2 regions of the Streptomyces sp. NBC_00259 genome follow, and region 2 is predicted to be linked to the other one. Evidence: riboswitches for the same ligand, from Rfam matches in the RefSeq annotation. Region 2 holds a riboswitch; the other holds the start of a gene.
What was found. Region 2 has a riboswitch for S-adenosylmethionine ahead of thrC (threonine synthase). Riboswitches for the same ligand answer to the same signal wherever they lie in the genome.
Positions count from the first base shown of each region.

Region 1: another riboswitch for S-adenosylmethionine. It lies ahead of OG766_RS09270 (aminotransferase class V-fold PLP-dependent enzyme); the one in region 2 lies ahead of thrC (threonine synthase).

Region 1 covers NZ_CP108080.1:2,052,451-2,061,474, reverse strand. Annotated here, with positions in the region: gene qcrB (cytochrome bc1 complex cytochrome b subunit) at 1-1,058, shown strand, start outside; gene trpD (anthranilate phosphoribosyltransferase) at 1,184-2,275, shown strand; SAM riboswitch class IV at 2,361-2,478, shown strand; gene OG766_RS09270 (aminotransferase class V-fold PLP-dependent enzyme) at 2,683-4,101, shown strand; gene OG766_RS09265 (glycerate kinase family protein) at 4,062-5,384, opposite strand; partial or broken gene OG766_RS09260 (SLC13 family permease) at 5,381-6,812, opposite strand; partial or broken gene OG766_RS09255 (response regulator transcription factor) at 6,892-7,464, opposite strand; gene OG766_RS09250 (Lrp/AsnC family transcriptional regulator) at 7,507-7,788, opposite strand; gene OG766_RS09245 (rhomboid family intramembrane serine protease) at 7,785-8,510, opposite strand; gene OG766_RS09240 (hypothetical protein) at 8,625-8,867, shown strand; gene OG766_RS09235 (NYN domain-containing protein) at 8,914-9,024, shown strand, end outside.
Region 2 covers NZ_CP108080.1:3,543,314-3,552,337, forward strand. Annotated here, with positions in the region: gene groL (chaperonin GroEL) at 1-1,270, opposite strand, end outside; gene OG766_RS15740 (cold-shock protein) at 1,579-1,782, opposite strand; gene OG766_RS15745 (MoaD/ThiS family protein) at 2,196-2,471, opposite strand; gene thrC (threonine synthase) at 2,468-3,772, opposite strand; SAM riboswitch class I at 3,790-3,944, opposite strand; gene OG766_RS15755 (glucosyl-3-phosphoglycerate synthase) at 4,063-5,031, shown strand; gene OG766_RS15760 (DUF7927 domain-containing protein) at 5,115-6,953, shown strand; gene OG766_RS15765 (alpha,alpha-trehalose-phosphate synthase (UDP-forming)) at 7,035-8,561, shown strand; gene otsB (trehalose-phosphatase) at 8,592-9,024, opposite strand, start outside.

The sequences.
Region 1 (9,024 bases), 1.5 Mb from region 2:
GCACGTACCTGTCGATGTTCCTGTTCGGCGGCGAGTTCCCGGGCGGCGACTTCGTGGCCCGGTTCTACTCGGTCCACATCCTGCTGCTGCCGGGCATCATGCTCGGCCTGCTGGTGGCGCACCTGATCCTGGTCTTCTACCACAAGCACACGCAGTTCGCGGGTCCCGGCCGGACCGAGAAGAACGTCGTCGGCATGCCCCTGCTGCCGATCTACATGGCCAAGGCCGGCGGCTTCTTCTTCCTGGTCTTCGGTGTCATCGCGGTCGTCTCGGCCATCGCCACGATCAACCCGATCTGGTCGATCGGCCCGTACCGCCCGGACCAGGTGTCCACCGGTGCGCAGCCCGACTGGTACATGGGCTTCTCCGAGGGTCTGATCCGTGTGATGCCCGGCTGGGAGATCAACCTCTGGGGCCACACGCTGGTCCTGGGCGTCTTCATCCCGCTGGTGATCTTCCCGCTGGTGCTGGTGGCGATCGCGGTCTACCCGTTCGTCGAGTCCTGGGTCACCGGTGACAAGCGCGAGCACCACATCCTGGACCGCCCGCGCAACGCCCCGACCCGTACGGCCTTCGGCGTGGCCTGGCTGACCTGGTACTTCGTGTTGCTGATCGGTGGTGGAAACGACCTCTGGGCGACCCACTTCAACCTGTCGATCAACTCGATCACCTGGTTCGTCCGGATCTTCTTCTTCGCCGGACCGGTCCTCGCCTTCATCATCACCAAGCGGATCTGCCTGGGTCTGCAGCGGCGCGACCGCGACAAGGTGCTGCACGGACGCGAGTCCGGCATCATCAAGCGGCTCCCGCACGGTGAGTTCGTCGAGGTCCACGAGCCGCTGACGCAGGAGGCCCTGCACACGCTCACGGCGCACGAGCAGTACAAGCCGACCGAGATCGGCCCGACGGTCGACGAGAACGGTGTCGAGCGCAAGGTGCCGCGCAGCCAGAAGCTCCGGGCACGGCTGAGCAAGGCGTACTACGGCGAGGGCAACCAGATCGAGAAGCCGACGGTCGAGGAGTACAAGGAGATCACGAGCGGCCACGGCCACCACTGATCCCACCCGCTGATCGCAGCGATCGCCACGGCAGGGGCCCCGTCCACTCGATGGACGGGGCCCTTTGCCGTGCCCGGGGCTCGATAGGGTGGAGACATCCCATACGTACGGACCCAGGAGCGACCATGAGCGCTGTGACCCCCGCAGGTGGGGGTACCCCCGGCGGAGTGAGGGGGAGCACTACCGCGGCGGGCCGTTCCTGGCCCGGGGTACTGGACTCCCTGCTCTACGGACGCGACCAGAGCGCGGACGCCACCGCCTGGGCGATGGACCGGATCCTGCGGGGCGAGGCCACCGACGCGCAGATCGCGGGATTCGCCGTCGCCCTGCGCGCCAAGGGGGAGACCGTCGAGGAGATCGCCGGGCTCGTACGGACGATGTACGAGCACGCCAGGACGATCGAGGTCCCCGGGGCGACCGTCGACATCGTGGGCACGGGCGGCGACGGCGCCAAGACCGTCAACATCTCGACGATGTCCGCGATCGTCGTCGCCGGCACCGGCGCGAAGGTCGTCAAGCACGGCAACCGTGCGGCGTCCAGCGCCAGCGGCGCCTCCGACGTCCTGGAGAAGCTCGGCGTCAATCTGGAGCTGACGCCGCAGCGGGTCGCGGAGGTCGCCGAGGAGGCCGGGATCACCTTCTGCTTCGCCGTGAAGTTCCACCCCGCCCTGCGGCATGTGGCGGCGGCGCGCAAGGAACTCGGCATCCGTACGACGTTCAACTTCCTGGGTCCGCTGACCAACCCCGCACGGGTCAAGGCGCAGGCCACCGGTGTCGCCGACGCCCGGATGGCGCCGATCATGGCCGGGGTGCTGGCCGAGCGCGGCTCCAGCGCGCTGGTCTTCCGCGGGGACGACGGACTCGACGAGCTCACCACGACCGCGACCTCCCGGGTGTGGGTGGTGCGCGACGGCGCGGTGCGTGAGGAGGCCTTCGACCCGCGGGACGTCGGTATCGAACTGGTCCCGGTGGAGGCGCTGCGCGGCGCGGACGCCTCGTACAACGCGGACGTGGCCCGCAGACTGCTCGCCGGCGAGACCGGGCCGGTGCGGGACGCGGTGCTGCTGAACTCGGCGGCGGCGCTGGCCGCGCTGGGGGACGGCGAGGGCGACCTGGTGGACCGGCTCAGGACCGGCATGGCGCAGGCGGCGGAGTCCATCGACTCGGGCGCGGCGAAGCGGGCGCTGGAGCGCTGGGTGGCGGCGAGCAATCGCTAGGCGCCGATCCATGTGACGCAGGGCGCAGTCCGCATGACGGACTGCGCCTTGCGCGCTCCGGAACGTGTGGCAGGATTCTCCTCAAGGTCATGAGTGACAGCGACTACGGCCCCGGCCCGCTGTCCGGCAACCCTCCGTCCGTGGCGGGGTGCCCCGGGTGAAGACCAGGTCGTAGGCAGCGAGGTCTACGGCAAGCGCGGACCCCTGCCCCTGGGGTCCTGGTCCTCAAGGGAGCTGTCTCGTGAGCAAGCGAATGCGCTAGGGCCCCTCGGCCCCTCTTCCCTCACCTCCGTACGTGCGTGCCGTCACGCCGTACGTCGAGGCAACACCCGTATGCCGAGCGGCAGTTCAGCCGCCCTACGGGTTCTCCACAGCCATTTCGCCCTTTCCTCCCGGGAGATACCGCCATGTCCGTGCGCCCCGACGCCGCCCCCGCCGTCACCGTCCCTGCCCCCGCCGTCGCCACGTCCGCGGCCGTCACCGACGCCGACCCCTGCTGTGCCGCCCCGCTGCCGGTCCTCGGCCGGGACGTCACCGTCCCGCTCGTGACCGGTGGCGAAGTCACGTACGCCGCCCTCGACTACGCGGCCAGCGCCCCGGCGCTGCAGCGCGTGTGGGACGACGTCGCCGCGTACGCCCCCTACTACGGCAGCGTGCACCGCGGCGCCGGATACCTCTCGCAGCTGTCCACCGACCTGTTCGAGAACAGCCGGGGGACGGTCCACGAGTTCCTGGACTGCCGGGACGACGACCAGGTCGTGTTCACCCGCTCCACGACCGACTCGCTGAATCTGCTGGCCGCCGCGCTCCCCGCCGACTGCCAGGTCTTCGTCTTCGAGACGGAGCACCACGCCTCCCTGCTGCCGTGGAGGGACGCCCGCGTCACCTACCTCAACGCGCCGCGCACGCACGGGGAGGCGGTGCGGACCCTGGAGACGGCGCTCGCCGACCGCGACCCCTACGGCCCCGCGCTGGTCTGCGTGACGGGCGCGTCCAATGTGACCGGTGAGCTGTGGCCGGTACGGGAGCTGGCAGCCGCCGCGCACGCCCACGGCGCCCGCATCGTCCTCGACGCCGCGCAGCTCGCCCCTCACCACCCGCTCTCGGTGCGGGAGTTGGACGTCGACTGGGTCGCCTTCTCCGGGCACAAGCTGTACGCGCCCTTCGGCTCCGGTGTCCTCGCCGGACGCGCGGACTGGCTGCAGGACGCGGAGCCGTACCTCGCGGGCGGCGGCGCCTCACGGAAGGTCGCACGGCGCACGGACGGCGGGGTGGACGTCGAGTGGCACAGCACCGCCGCCCGCCACGAGGCCGGCTCGCCGAACGTCATCGGCGTCTACTCCATCGCCTCCGCCTGCAAGGCGCTGACCGAGGCCGGCTTCGGCACGCTCGTCGCGCGCGAGCAGCACCTCATCACGAAGGTCCGCGACGGCCTCGCCGAGGTCCCCGAGGTCAAGGTGCTGTCGCTGTTCGGCGACGATTCTCCGCGGGTCGGCGTCATCTCCTTCGTGGTCGAGGGCTGGAACAGCTCCCACTTCGCCGCCGCGCTCTCGGCCGAGTACGGCATCGGCGTACGCGACGGCCTGTTCTGCGCCCACCCGCTGGTCCGCACCCTGCTCGGCAGCGACCCGCAGGACGTGGGCGAGTGCGGCGCGCCGGAGGCCGAGCCGGGGGAGAGGTTGCTGAACGCGATCCGGGTGAGCTTCGGGGCCGGTACGCCGGACGAGCACGTCGAACGGTTCGTCCGGGCGGTGAAGGAGCTCGTGCGCGACGGTGCGAAGTGGAACTACCGCACCGAGGACGGCCGTTGCGTGCCCGCGGTCTGAGCGAGCGGCGACGGCAGACGGGTCCCCAGCAGGATCATCCTTATGGCGCGCTCGGCCGCGTCGGCGAGGAATTCGCCGGCGCGGCCGAGCGCTTCGCGCAGCGGCACGGGAGCGGGCACGATCGAGCTGTACGCGTCCACCCCGACGGCCCGCACCTCGTGCGCACCGTGCCCCAGCGTGCCGGCGAGCGCGAGCACCGGACGGCCCGCCCGCTTGGCGCGGTGGGCCACCTCGGCCGGGATCTTGCCGTGCGGCGTCTGGGCGTCGAGGGCGCCCTCGGCGGTGACGACGAGATCGGCGGCGGCGAGCCGTGCGTCCAGATCGAGGTGGCCGAGGAGCACCTCGAACCGAGGCAGCAGCCGCCCTCCGACGGCGGCGAGTCCGGCACCGAGGCCGCCCGAGGCCCCGGTACCGGGGGAGAGCCGGAGATCGGGCACACCTCCGCCGTCCCCCGGGCCGTGGCCGGCCTCGAAGCGCCCGCCGAGCCACGCCGCGCCGGACGGTACCCCGTCGGTGCCCGAGGAGCGGCGGAGCGGGCAGGGCGCCCGCAGGACATCGCGCGTCAGCACCGCCGCCCACCGCTCCAGCCCCGCCGAGAGCCGCTCCACCTGCGCCTGCGTCGCCCCCCTCTGAGGACCGAAGACCCGAGCCACCCCCCGCTCCCCGCACAGCACGTTGTGCGGATTGCAGGCCACCAGGATCTCGGCGCGTGCCAGCCGCGGGTCGAGGCCGCCCGTGTCGATGCGGTCCAGGTGGAGCAACTCTCCGCCGCCCCTGCCGAGTTCGCGCCCCTCGGCGTCCAGCAGTCGTGCACCGAGCGCCTGCAGCGCTCCCGCCCCGCCGTCCGACGTGCCCGAGTCGCCGCAGCCGACGAGGATGCGGCGGGCGCCCGAGTCCAGCGCGGCGCGGATCAGCTCGCCGACACCGTACGTCGTCGTGCGCACGGGATCGCGGCGGTCGGGCGGTACGAGGGACAGCCCGGCGACCGCGGCCATCTCGACGACCGCCGTGCCGGGGCCGAGCAGCGCGAGGTGCGTGCCCACGGGCTCGCCGACCGGCCCGGTGGCGGTGAGACGCACGAGCCGCCCGCCCGTCGCCGCGGCCAGCGCCGCCGCCGTGCCCTCGCCGCCGTCGACCAGCAGGATCAGGTCGATCCCGGCGTCCGGCACGACCCGCAGCAGCCCTTCGGCGATCGACGCGGCGGCCTGCGCGGCGGACAGGGACTCCTTGAAGCCGCTGGGGGCGACAGCGATGCGGTAGGGCCTCGGGAACCTGTCGGTCATGGCTTCTCCAGGAGTACGGGCACGCCGAGCAGCGGCCACACGGTGAGGACGAAGAGCAGCACCAGCGCCGCGGTGAGCGGCGCGAGCACGGCGGAGAGCCGCAGCAGATCGCGCGGTGTGTAGCTGCCGGGCAGCTCGGCGAAGAGCGCGACGGGCTTCGCGGAGGCCGGCAGTGTGTGACAGAACCCGGCCGCGGCGGTGGACGCGAGCGCCGCGGCCACCGGGTTGACGCCTGCCCCGGCAGCCGCCGCCACGACCAGCGGGACCAGCACGGACGAGCGGGCGGAACGTGACTGCAGCACCAGATGCGCCGCCGTCGACACCGCGATCACCACGACGAGGAAGAACCACGCGGGCAGGGCCGGCGGCAGCCCGCCGACCAGCCAGTCCGCCGCCCCGGACTCGGCGAGCGCGACCCCCGTCGCCGTGGTCGCGGCCATGAAGAGCAGCAGTGGCCAGGGCACCGTCCGCAGCCCGTCCTTGAGCCCCACGGTGCCGAGTGCCGGCGAGACCGCGACCACGGCGCCGATCAGCGCGACCAGCGCCGGCGGCACATGGTGCAGCGGCTCGCTGCACCACAGCGTCACGACCGTGCCGAGCAGCGCCAGGCAGCGGGTCTCGGCGGTGGTCAGCGGGCCGCTGAGCGGAGTGGCCGGGTCGTCGCAGTGTTGCTGGAGCTGTGCCACGCCGATCCGTACCGGAACGCGCCGGTCGGCGCGCCGGGTCGTCGTCAACAGCACGGCCTCGGCCGCGAGATGGGACGACACGACCGCCAGCGGCAGCCCGAGCAGCAGCCATTCGACGAAGCCGATCCGCTCACCGGTCCGCTCCCACAGCACGTTGACGGTGATCAGATGGGCCCCGGCGCCGATGAGCGTGGCGACGGCGGACAGCAGGACCACGGTCGGGAAGAGCAGCGCCAGCATCACCACCAGCCGCTTGCGGCCGGCGAGCGCCCGGGTGAGCGCGAGGAAGACCGGGAGGGCGAGGGCGGCCCGTCCGGAGGTGGCCGGTACGGCGAACGCGGTGACGACGAGCGCGGCCGTCGTCAGATGCGCCAGTTGCCGTACGGTCCTGGCGCCGCTCACCAGGAACGCGGCCGCCCGGCCCGCGAGGCCCGTCCGGGTCACGGCGGCGGCCAGCACGAACGCGCAGATCAACAGCCACACCGTGGCATCACGAGGGTCGCGAACAGTGTCTCGCTGCTGATCACACCGGTCGCGGCGAGTGCCAGTCCGGCGCCCAGCGCGACATACGTGTCGTCGACCGGCAGGGCGATCCAGGCGAAGGTGGCGAGGGCGAAGACGCCGAGCGTGAGCCGGGCGTCCGCGCCGAGGCCGGGACGTTGGAGGGCACGGCGAGCAGCGCGCAGAGCGAGAACGCGGCGCAGAGCCAGGCCGTGTGCCTGAGGGAGAAGGTCACGACCATCAGCCTCGACGCCCGCCGTGAGTCCCCAATGAGCCGTTTGTGAAGGGAACTTCATGGACGAGGAGACGGGGCGGGTTTGCTACGGCATGCGATAGCCCATGCCGCGGACCGTCTCCAGGCACTCGGCGCCCAGCTTCTTGCGCAGGGCGCGGACGTACACGTCCACGATGTTCGACCCGGGGGCGAAGTCGTACCCCCACACATGGGACAGGATCTGCTCCCGCGACAGGACCTGCCCGGGGTGGCGCAGGAACAGCTCCAGCAGGACGAACTCACGGGCCGTCAGGTCCACGGTGCGCCCGGCCGAGCGCGCCCTGCGGGTCCGCAGATCCAGCCCGATGTCACCGCTGCGCAGCATCGTGACCTCGGGGGCGCGGGCCGCCGTGCGCAGCCGCAGCCTCACCCGGGCCAGCAGCTCCTCGAAGCGGAAGGGCTTGGTCATCCAGTCGTCCGCGCCGCCCTCCAGGCCGGCCACCGTGTCCCGTACCGAGTCGCGGGCGGTCAGCACGATCACCGGCAGGGTCACCCGGGCCTCGCGCAGCTCCCGCAGCACGGTGAAGCCGTCGCGGCCGGGCAGGCCGATGTCGAGGACCATCAGATCGAAGCCGCCGGTGACGGCGTGGCCGAGGGCGGTGTCACCGTCGGCGGCCACGTGGCCGGGCAGGAGCCCGGCCCGAGGGCGAGCCGGACGCGCCTACGCGTCGAGGCCGATCGCGAAGGCCGCCTCCAGGTCGTGCTGGGAGTACGTGCGGAACGCGACGTGCGTGTCCGTCGCCTCGACGCCCGGGATCCTGCTGATGCTGCCCGGGATGACGTCGGCCAGGTCGTCGTGCTTGGCGACGCGGACCATGGCGATCAGGTCGTACGTACCCGTGACCGAGAAGACCTCACTGACGCTGTCCAGGGCGGCGATCGATTCGGCGATCTCGGGAATGCGGTCCACGCTGGTCTTGATGAGCACGATCGCGGTGATCACGGCTGTCTTTCTCCCTCGGTGGCCGCTGCTTGGGCTTTCACTCTAGCCGCCTGCCGGAATCGGCCCCACGCGTAGAGGAACCCGATCCCGAACCCCACCAGATGCGCCAGATACGCCACCCCGGGACCCGTCGACGTGCTCTGTGCCTCCGCCAGCCATTGCAGCGTGAACCAGAAGATCAGCACGATCCACGCGGGGAAGCGCAGCGGCAGGAAGAACAGAAAGGGGTAGAGGCTGGTCACCCGCGCCCTCGGGAAGAGGCACAGGAAGGCGCCCAGCACTCCCGAGATCGCTCCGGACCCGCCGACCAGTGTGTGGTCCGACTCCGCGTTGGCCGCCGCGTAGGCGACGAGCGCGAGATAGCCGCAGCCGACGTAGAAGAGGGCGAACTGCACATGCCCCATGCGTTCCTCGGCCATCGCCCCGAAGACATAGAGGAACAGCATGTTGCCCAGCAGATGGAGCCAGCTTCCGTGCACGAAGAGCGCGGTGAGCGGGGTGAGGAGGGCCCGGGGGGAGCCGCGCAGCAGCTCGCTCGGGATGACGCCCCAGCGTTCGAAGTGGACGGTCTGCGCGGCGAGCAGAGTGTCCCCGGTGCCGTAGGACGGGTTGAGCCCGGAGACCGGGCCGATGACGAAGAGCAGACTGCACAGACCGATCACTCCGTAGGTCACGGAGGGACCCCTCAACGCGCTCCTCGCCGCTGTCCACCGATCGATCATGACCAGAGCATGGCGTACCGGGACCGAAGGGGGCAGACTGCCTCGCCGTGTCACGGCGGACCGGTGAGGTCGTAGGGTTACGGGCAGTACGCACGAAGAGACGAGGACGGCACGATGACGACGGTACCCATGCCGACGGCAGGCACCCGGTGGCGCTGCACCCTGTGCGGCAATCTGACCCGCTTCGACGTGACCCGTTCGTCCAAGGTCGTCGAGTACGTCCATCTGGACCTGGCGGGCGAGCCCAAGGTGGAGGAGCGCGAGGTGGTCAGTGAGACCATCGAGTCGGTCCGCTGTCGCTGGTGCAACGCCGTGGATCAGATCGAACTGGTGGACAGGCCGGGCGGCGACTCCTGAGCGGAGCCGTGCGGACCCGTACGGAGGAACAGTGGGGTGACGGATCGTGGAGCAGCCTGACAGCGGCGCCGGGCCGGCCGGTGCCGGCGACGCCGCCGAGGCGCTCGACCGCCCGCTGCCGGAAGGTGTACGGCGACGTGTCGTCGCCCTGGTCTCG
Region 2 (9,024 bases):
AGACAGCGGACGCCTGGATGAGAGCCACGCCACCACCGGCGACGATGCCCTCCTCGACGGCCGCCTTCGCGTTGCGAACGGCGTCCTCGATGCGGTGCTTGCGCTCCTTGAGCTCGACCTCGGTCGCGGCGCCGGCCTTGATGACGGCCACGCCGCCGGCCAGCTTCGCGAGGCGCTCCTGGAGCTTCTCGCGGTCGTAGTCCGAGTCGGAGTTCTCGATCTCGGCGCGGATCTGGTTGACGCGACCGGCAACCTGGTCGCTCTCACCGGCACCGTCGACGATCGTGGTCTCGTCCTTGGTGATGACGACCTTGCGGGCGCGGCCGAGCAGGTCCACGCCGGCGTTCTCCAGCTTGAGACCGACCTCCTCGGAGATGACCGTGCCACCGGTGAGGATGGCGATGTCGCCGAGCATGGCCTTGCGGCGGTCACCGAAGCCCGGGGCCTTGACGGCGACGGACTTGAAGGTGCCACGGATCTTGTTGACGACCAGGGTCGACAGGGCCTCGCCCTCGACGTCCTCGGCGATGATCAGCAGCGGCTTGCCCGACTGCATGACCTTCTCCAGCAGCGGGAGCAGGTCCTTCACCGAGGAGATCTTGGAGTTGACGATCAGGATGTACGGGTCCTCGAGCGAGGCCTCCATACGCTCCATGTCGGTGGCGAAGTACGCCGAGATGTAGCCCTTGTCGAAGCGCATGCCCTCGGTGAGCTCGAGCTCCAGACCGAAGGTCTGGGACTCCTCGACGGTGATGACGCCTTCCTTGCCGACCTTGTCCATCGCCTCGGCGATGAGCTCGCCGATCTGGGTGTCGGCGGCGGAGATGGAGGCGGTGGAGGCGATCTGCTCCTTCGTCTCGACCTCCTTCGCCTGGTCGAGCAGGGCGCCGGAGACGGCCTCGACGGCCTTCTCGATGCCGCGCTTCAGGGCCATCGGGTTGGCGCCGGCCGCCACGTTGCGCAGGCCCTCGCGGACCAGCGCCTGGGCGAGGACGGTCGCGGTGGTCGTACCGTCACCGGCGACGTCGTCCGTCTTCTTGGCGACTTCCTTGACCAGCTCGGCGCCGATCTTCTCGTACGGGTCCTCGAGCTCGATCTCCTTGGCGATGGAAACACCATCGTTGGTGATCGTGGGGGCGCCCCACTTCTTCTCGAGGACGACGTTCCGGCCCTTGGGGCCAAGGGTGACCTTGACGGCGTCGGCGAGCTGGTTCATCCCGCGCTCGAGACCGCGCCGTGCCTCCTCGTCGAACGCGATGATCTTGGCCATGTGAAGTGGTCCTCCCGGACTGGGGTGGATTTCTCCGGACCGCGCTGGCGCCCGCGACGGACGGCCTGCATGCCTTGTGGTTCCTTGCCCCACCCGGCCTGCGGGCCTCACCGACCCGGTCCTTAGTTGTCACTCTCACTCGGAGAGTGCTAACGCCAATGATTAGCACTCGACCCCTTCGAGTGCAAGCGGCTTCGAGGAAGCCCCGACGGGCGGCGGGCTCGGCGATCGGACCTCCGGACGCGTCGGAGGGCCCGTACCCAGTGCGGGTACGGGCCCTCCGTCACGTTGCTGCAGTCAGTCGGCGCTCAGCCGGCTGCGCGGACCATGTCCGCCTGCGGCCCCTTCTGGCCCTGCGAGATCTCGAACTCGACTCGCTGACCCTCCTCCAGGGTGCGGTAACCGTCCATCTGGATCGCGCTGTAGTGGACGAAAACATCCGCACCACCGTCGACCGCGATGAAGCCGTACCCCTTCTCCGCGTTGAACCACTTGACGGTGCCCTGAGCCATGCCTAACTCCCCTATTACTGGCCCTTGCACAGGACCGCACCTCGCGGACCCGGGTCAGACCTCACCCACGATGTGTGGCGTGGATGTGCGCCGGAACGCGTCGACCGCGGCTGAATGTATCTGTCCAACTGCCCTCTGCAACAGGTCAATCGGACGAGAATTCCGGGCAGGACCGAAAGGACGATTTACGAGGATTACGAGCATTCCCGGGCAAGTCGGGCCGGGCAAAGCACACTTAACGTGCATCAAGCTCGAACACTTTGGCTGCTTCTTATCGCGGGCGCGCGCATTCTCATATGCGCCTGGCACAAGCAGCGGAGGAGGCTTCCCCAACTCTACCGCGCTCAACCATGCAGAATTGCCCCCTCCACGGAGCTTGCGGAGGGGGCAATTCTGCTTACGGAAAGTGAGGATCAGCCGCCGGCGACGGCCGGGATGATCGAAATGCCGGCGCCGTCCGGCGTCGCCGTCTCCAGCCCCTGCTCGAAACGCACGTCGTCGTCGTTGACGTACACGTTCACGAAGCGGCGCAGCTTGCCCTGGTCGTCCAGGACCCGGGCCGCGATGCCCGTGTGGTTCTGCTCCAGGTCGGCGATCACCTCGGCGAGGGTCGCCCCCTCGGCCGCGACCTCGGCCCGGCCACCCGTGTAGGTGCGGAGGATGGTGGGGATGCGGACGTTGACGCTCATGCGAGACCAGCCTCTCGGAAGGAGTCCAGGTTGGGGCGGATGACCGCGGACATACCCGTCGTGGGCGCCACCGCGTCGAGGGTCTTGAGGCCGTCACCCGTGTTGATGACGACCGTGGTGAGGCACGGGTCGATGGCACCGGACTCGATCAGCTTCTTCGCCACACCGAGGGTGGTGCCGCCCGCGGTCTCGGTGAAGACGCCCTCCGTGCGGGCCAGCAGCTTGATCGCGTCCACGATCTGCTCGTCGGTGACGTCCTCGACGGCGCCGCCGGTGCGGCGGCAGATGTCCAGGACGTACGGGCCGTCCGCCGGGTTGCCGATCGCCAGGGACTTGGCGATGGTGTCGGGCTTCTGCGGCCTGACCACGTCGTGGCCGGCCTTGAAGGCCACGGACACCGGGGAGCAGCCCTCGGCCTGGGCGCCGAAGATCTTGTAGGGCTTGTCCTCGACGAGGCCGATCTTGATCAGCTCCTGCAGACCCTTGTCGATCTTGGTCAGCTGGGAGCCGGAGGCGATCGGGATGACGATCTGGTCGGGGATGCGCCAGCCGAGCTGCTCGCAGATCTCGTACGCGAGCGTCTTGGATCCCTCGCCGTAGTACGGGCGGAGATTGACGTTGACGAAGCCCCAGCCCTCGCCCGCCGGGTCGCCGATGAGCTCGGAGCAGAAGCGGTTGACGTCGTCGTAGTTGCCCTCGATGCCGACGAGCTCGCCGCCGTAGACCGCGGCCATGACGACCTTGCCCTGCTCCAGGTCGTGCGGGATGAACACACAGGAGCGGAATCCGGCGCGGGCGGCCGCGGCGCCGACGGCGCCCGCCAGGTTGCCGGTGGAGGAGCAGGAGAGGGTGGTGAAGCCGAAGGCGCGGGCGGCCTCCAGGGCCTGGGCGACGACGCGGTCCTTGAAGGAATGCGTCGGGTTCCCGGAGTCGTCCTTGACGAAGAGCTTGCCCGGCTCGACGCCCAGCTCGCGGGCGAGGTTGTCGGCCTGGACGAGCTGGGTCCAGCCCGGGTTCAGGTTCGGCTTGCTCGCCACGTCGGCGGGGACGGGGAGCAGCGGGGCGTAGCGCCAGATGTTCGCCGGGCCGCTCTCGATCTGCTTGCGCAGCGTCTCGGGGTCGCCGCTCGGCAGGTCGTACGCGACTTCGAGCGGCCCGAAACAGATCTCGCAGGCGAAGATCGGGCCGAGGGCGAACCGCTCGCCGCACTCGCGGCAGGAGAGCCCGGAGGCGGGGCCCAGATCGACGGTGCCGGAGGTGTCGGCAGAATCATTGGTGGTGGCAACAGTCTGCGCAGCCATGGAGGCGAGGCCCTTTCTCCTCATCTTCCCCGCGGCGCATCTCGCCGCGAGACGGAATTGGCACCTTCCCTAGCCGTGAGCCTCGCGCGCGACGTGATGACGTGCGCCGAGAACGGCTGGAGGGTTGCCGGGGCTTCAACGGGCCGTATCCCTCTGCCCCTCTGGATGAGCGGTATTCGATTGTGTCCGCGCGACGACCCCGACATACGACGGCCGTCCGCGTTGTTCAAGACTGTAACCGAACCCCCGGACGCTTGAGATGGTCGTCCGATCCGCGAGATGGAGATCACGTGCTGGAAGAGGTGGAGCGCTGGCTCGCCCGGCGGTCCTGGTCGGTGACGGACCGGCCACTGGACCAGCTGCTCGCCGCCAAGCAGAACACCACGGTCAGCGTGGTGCTCCCGGCCCTGAACGAGGAGGCGACGGTCGGGGAGATCGTCGCCGTGATCCGCCGTGAGCTGATGACGGACGCGGTGCCGCTCGTGGACGAGCTGGTGGTGATCGACTCGGGGTCCACGGACCGCACCGCCGAGGTGGCGGCGCGCGCCGGGGCGCGGGTGGTGCACCGGGACGCGATCCTCCCCCGTGTACCGGCCGTGGCCGGCAAGGGCGAGGTGCTGTGGCGCTCACTGCTGGTGACGAGCGGCGACATCGTCTGTTACGTGGACGCGGACCTGCGGGAGTTCTCCGCGGACTTCGTCTCCGGGATCGTCGGCCCGCTGCTGACCGATCCCGGGGTGCAGTTCGTGAAGGCGATGTACGACCGGCCGCTGGCCGGGACCCCGGGCCAGGGGGGCAGGGTGACCGAGCTGGTGGCGCGGCCGCTGCTCAATCTGCACTGGCCGCAGCTGGCGGGCTTCGTCCAGCCGCTCGGCGGTGAGTACGCGGGGCGGCGCTCGCTGCTGGAGCGGCTGCCGTTCCCGGTCGGGTACGGGGTGGAGCTCGGCCTGCTGGTGGACGCGCTGCACACGGTGGGCCTGGACGCGCTGGCGCAGGTGGACGTGGGGGAGCGGCTGCACCGCCACCAGGACGGGCAGGCGCTGGGCCGGATGGCGGCGGCGATCTACCGCACCGCGCAACTGCGGCTGTCCCGCGGCCATTTGGTGCGTCCTGCGCTGACCCAGTTCGAGCGGGGCGAGGCCGGTTTCGTCCCGCGTACGCATCCGGTGGACACGGAGGAGCGGCCACCGATGGCGGAGGTCGCGGAGTACGCGGCAAGGGCCGGGCGGCGTAAGCGGCGGGACACGGGCGCGGCGTAACCGGGTACAGCCGGACACATTGTCTACATTTCGGACTTATGGGCTATGTGAGATCTACGGGCGCTCGGCGCCGGCATTCCAGGTTGCCCCGTCTCTTCGGGGCCCTGACGGTCGTCGCGGCCGTCACCACGGTCTCGACCGGTCCGGCCGTCGCCGGCACCGCGTCCCCCGCGTCCCCCGTGTCCCCCGAGTCCCCTGTCTCCACCTTCCAGAAGCGTTACGCCGCCTCGGTCTACGGTGACTTCACCACCATCGGCAACACGGTCCTGGGCTGCCCCGCGGACCCCCGCGACGCGGCGGCCCGGTGCACGACGGCGACCTCCGGGACGGGCGCCGCCGCCGGCACCGGCGGAGCACCGCTGGAAGAGTTCGAGATGCGGCGGCTCGACACCGCCCGGATGTCGTCCGGCCACGGGTCCAGCACCGGCCGGATCACCGTGCCGCCACGCGCCCGCGTCACCTACGCCCGGCTCTTCTGGGGCGGCAACGACGGCACGTACCGCGCCCCGAACGGCATCCTGCTGAACAGCTGCGACGGCTCCGGATCCGTCGCGCGCCCCTCCCCCGGCGACCCGCTGAAGTCCGTGCCCTCGATCCGTGTCGACCGGAACAAGCCGGTCGGGGTCATCGCCGAGAACCTGGTCAGGGACCCGGACTCGGCACCGGGAGCGCACTACTACACCGGCGAGGCCGATGTCACCGGCGCCTTCGCCCGCGTCGTGGGCACCGGCAAACCGCTGACCGTCGCGGTCGGCGGCGTCTGGGCCCCGGCCGGCCGGGGCTGCGCCGCGGGCTGGTCCCTCTCGGTCGTCTACGCGTACGACGCCCCGGACGCGCGCTTCGCACCCGAGCGGCGCACCGTCCAGATCTACGGCGGACACGCCCTGCAGCGCCCCGGCGCCCCCGCCACCACCGTCCCCGCCAACGGCTTCCACCGCTCCGCCGGGCAGATCCGCGCGTCCGTCACGGCCTACGGCGGCGACCGCAACCGCACGGGCGACCGCTTCCGCGTCGACGGCCGCGACATGACCGGCCCCGACACCGGCCGCGCCGACAACTTCTTCGCGGGCGTCGCCCGGGGCGCGGCCGCCCCGGGGCTGCGCGACAACCTCAGCATCGACGCCAAGGACTTCGCCCTCCCGGACGACGCGATCCGGCCCGGCGCCCGCTCCGCCACGCTCTCCTTCGAGACGGACGGCGACAGCTACGTACCGTCGGCGCTCGCCCTGTCCGTACCGGTCCCCGACCTGGAGATCACCAAGTCGGCGTCGGCGGAGTCGGTCGCCCCCGGAGGCACCGTCACCTTCACCATCACGGCGAAGAACACCGGCCGGCGGGACTACCCGGGCGTCCGGTTCACCGACGATCTCGCCGACACCCTCGACGACGCCGTCTACGACGGCAACGCCACGGCCAGCCTCGGCACGGTCGGCTACGCCGAGCCCGTGCTGTCGTACTCCGGCGACATCCCGGCCGGGAAGACGGCGACCATCACGTACTCGGTCACCGTGGACGGCTCGGACGGTGCGAGCGCCGCGGCGGGAGGCAACGGCCGGCTCGGCAGCAACCTCTCCGTGGCGTCGCCGCGTTCCAACTGCGGTACGGGCAGCGCCGACGCGCTGTGCTCGGTGGCACCCGTGGTCGAGGAGGCCGCGGAGCTGGAGGGATCGCAGGCGGACCTCGACGAGGAGAGCCACGACGACAGCCTGGAACAGGGCCGGGAGGACGAGCCGGAGCAGGGCGGCGACGCCGGCGAGGACGGTGACGACCGCGCCGCGGGCGGCAGGCACGGCAGCACGGGTGTGATGGCCGCGACGGGCCACGACAGCGAGCGCCTCTGGCTGCTCGGCGGCGTCGCCCTGGCACTCTCGGCGGCCGGCGCCATCGCGCTCGCGGCGACCCGCGACCGCGGCAACCACTGATCGGGTGAGGGTGCGGCCGGTCTCCGCCGACGGAGACCGGCCGTACGTTTGAGCGGTTCCAGGAAGGGCTAGGTTCGCGACATGGTCTCTGAGAACGCAGCCTTCGAGCACGCCGTCTCCGAGCACGCCGCACGAGTACTCGTCGCCTCCAACCGCGGCCCCGTCTCGTACGCCTTCCGCGAGGACGGCACGCTCGACGCCAGGCGCGGCGGCGGGGGCCTGGTGTCCGGGCTGTCCGCCATCGGCCCCGAAACGGACGCCCTGTGGGTGTGCTCGGCACTCGGCGAGGGGGACCGTGAGGCGGTGCGGCGCGGCATCGGCGAGCCGGGCGTGCGGATGCTCGACATCGACGCCGTCGTGCACGCGGACGCGTACAACGGCATCGCCAACTCGGTGCTGTGGTTCGTCCACCACATGCTCTACCAGACGCCGCTGGAGCCGGTCTTCGACGCCGAGTTCCGGCGCCAGTGGGTGGCGTACGAGGCGTACAACCAGGCGTTCGCACAGGCGCTGGCGGAGTCCGCGGCCCCCGAAGCGGCCGTGCTGGTGCAGGACTACCACCTGGCCCTGGTGCCGGGGATGCTCCGGGACCTCCGGCCCGACCTGCGGATCGGCCACTTCTCGCACACGCCGTGGGCGCCTCCTGAGTACTTCCGGATGCTGCCGGACGACATCGCCGAGCAGCTGCTGCTCGGGATGCTCGGGGCGAGCAGGCTGGGTTTCCTGACGCAGCGCTGGCTGGGCGCCTTCCAGAGCTGCTGCCGGCAGGTCCTCACGGACTACGACATCGACGGCCACTGGCCCAAGGACGGATCGCCCAGCCTCGACTTCCGGCTGCCCGGGCACCGCCGCAGGCGGACCGAGCTCGGGGTGCACGGGCTCGGCGCGGACGCCGACTTCCTGCGGGAGCGGTCCCGGCGGCCGGACGTGGACGAGCGGATGGCGGCCCTGCGCGAACAGATCGGCGGCGAGGAGCGCGGGCCCGGCCGGCGCCGGACGATCGTGCGGGTGGACCGTACCGAGCTGTCGAAGAACATCGTGCGCGGACTGCTGGCGTACCGGACGCTGCTCGACGAACACCCGGAGTGGCGCGAGCGGGTCGTGCACATCGCCTTCGCGTACCCGTCGCGGCAGGACCTCGCCGTCTACCGCGACTACACGGCGGAGGTCTCCAGGGTCGCGGAGGAGATCAACGCCCGGTACGGCACGCCGGGCTGGACGCCGGTGCTCCTGCACGTCAAGGACGACTTCGCGCGCTCACTGGCGGCGTACCGGCTGGCGGACGTCGCGCTCGTCAACCCCATCCGGGACGGGATGAACCTCGTCGCCAAGGAGATCCCGGTCGTCTCGGAGGCGGGCTGCGCGCTGGTGCTGTCGCGGGAGGCGGGCGCGTACGCGGAGCTGCGCGACGACGCGCTGGTGGTGAACCCGTACGACGTCTCGGGCACGGCCGACGCCCTGTACCACGCGCTCGCGATGCCGGACGCCGAACGGGCGGAGCGCAGCAAGCGCCTGTCCGCGGCGGCGACCGCGCTGCCGCCCCAGCAGTGGTTCCTGGACCAGCTGCACGCCCTGGAGTCGCTCGACGAGGGCGGGCGGCCCGGCTGACGCGCGAACGCCCTGCGGCCGGAGCGCGCGCTATTGGTCGGACACGACCTGGGAGCGGCGCTTGATCGCGGCGGCGAGGCCGGCGAGGAAGCCGACGACGCCGGCGGGGCCGGGGAGCAGCAGGTCGGCACGTTCGGCGAGGTCCGGGACCTCGGAGCTGCCGCTGCACAGGAGCAGTCCCGGCACCCCGTCCGAGCGGAGCTTGTCGACCGCGGCGAACGCGGCGAGGTCGCCGAGGTCGTCGCCCGCGTAGACGACTGCCGCGGCCTTCGTCTCGCGTACGTACTCGGCGAGCGCGATGCCCTTGTCGATGCCGGGCGGGCGCACCTCCAGGACCAGCCGGCCCGGCTCCACGATCAGGCCGTGGCGGGCGGCGAGGTCGGCGATCGGCCCGCGCAGTGCCTCGAACGCGGCCTGCGGGTCCTCGGCGCGGCGCGTGTGCACGGCGACCGCGCGGCCCTTC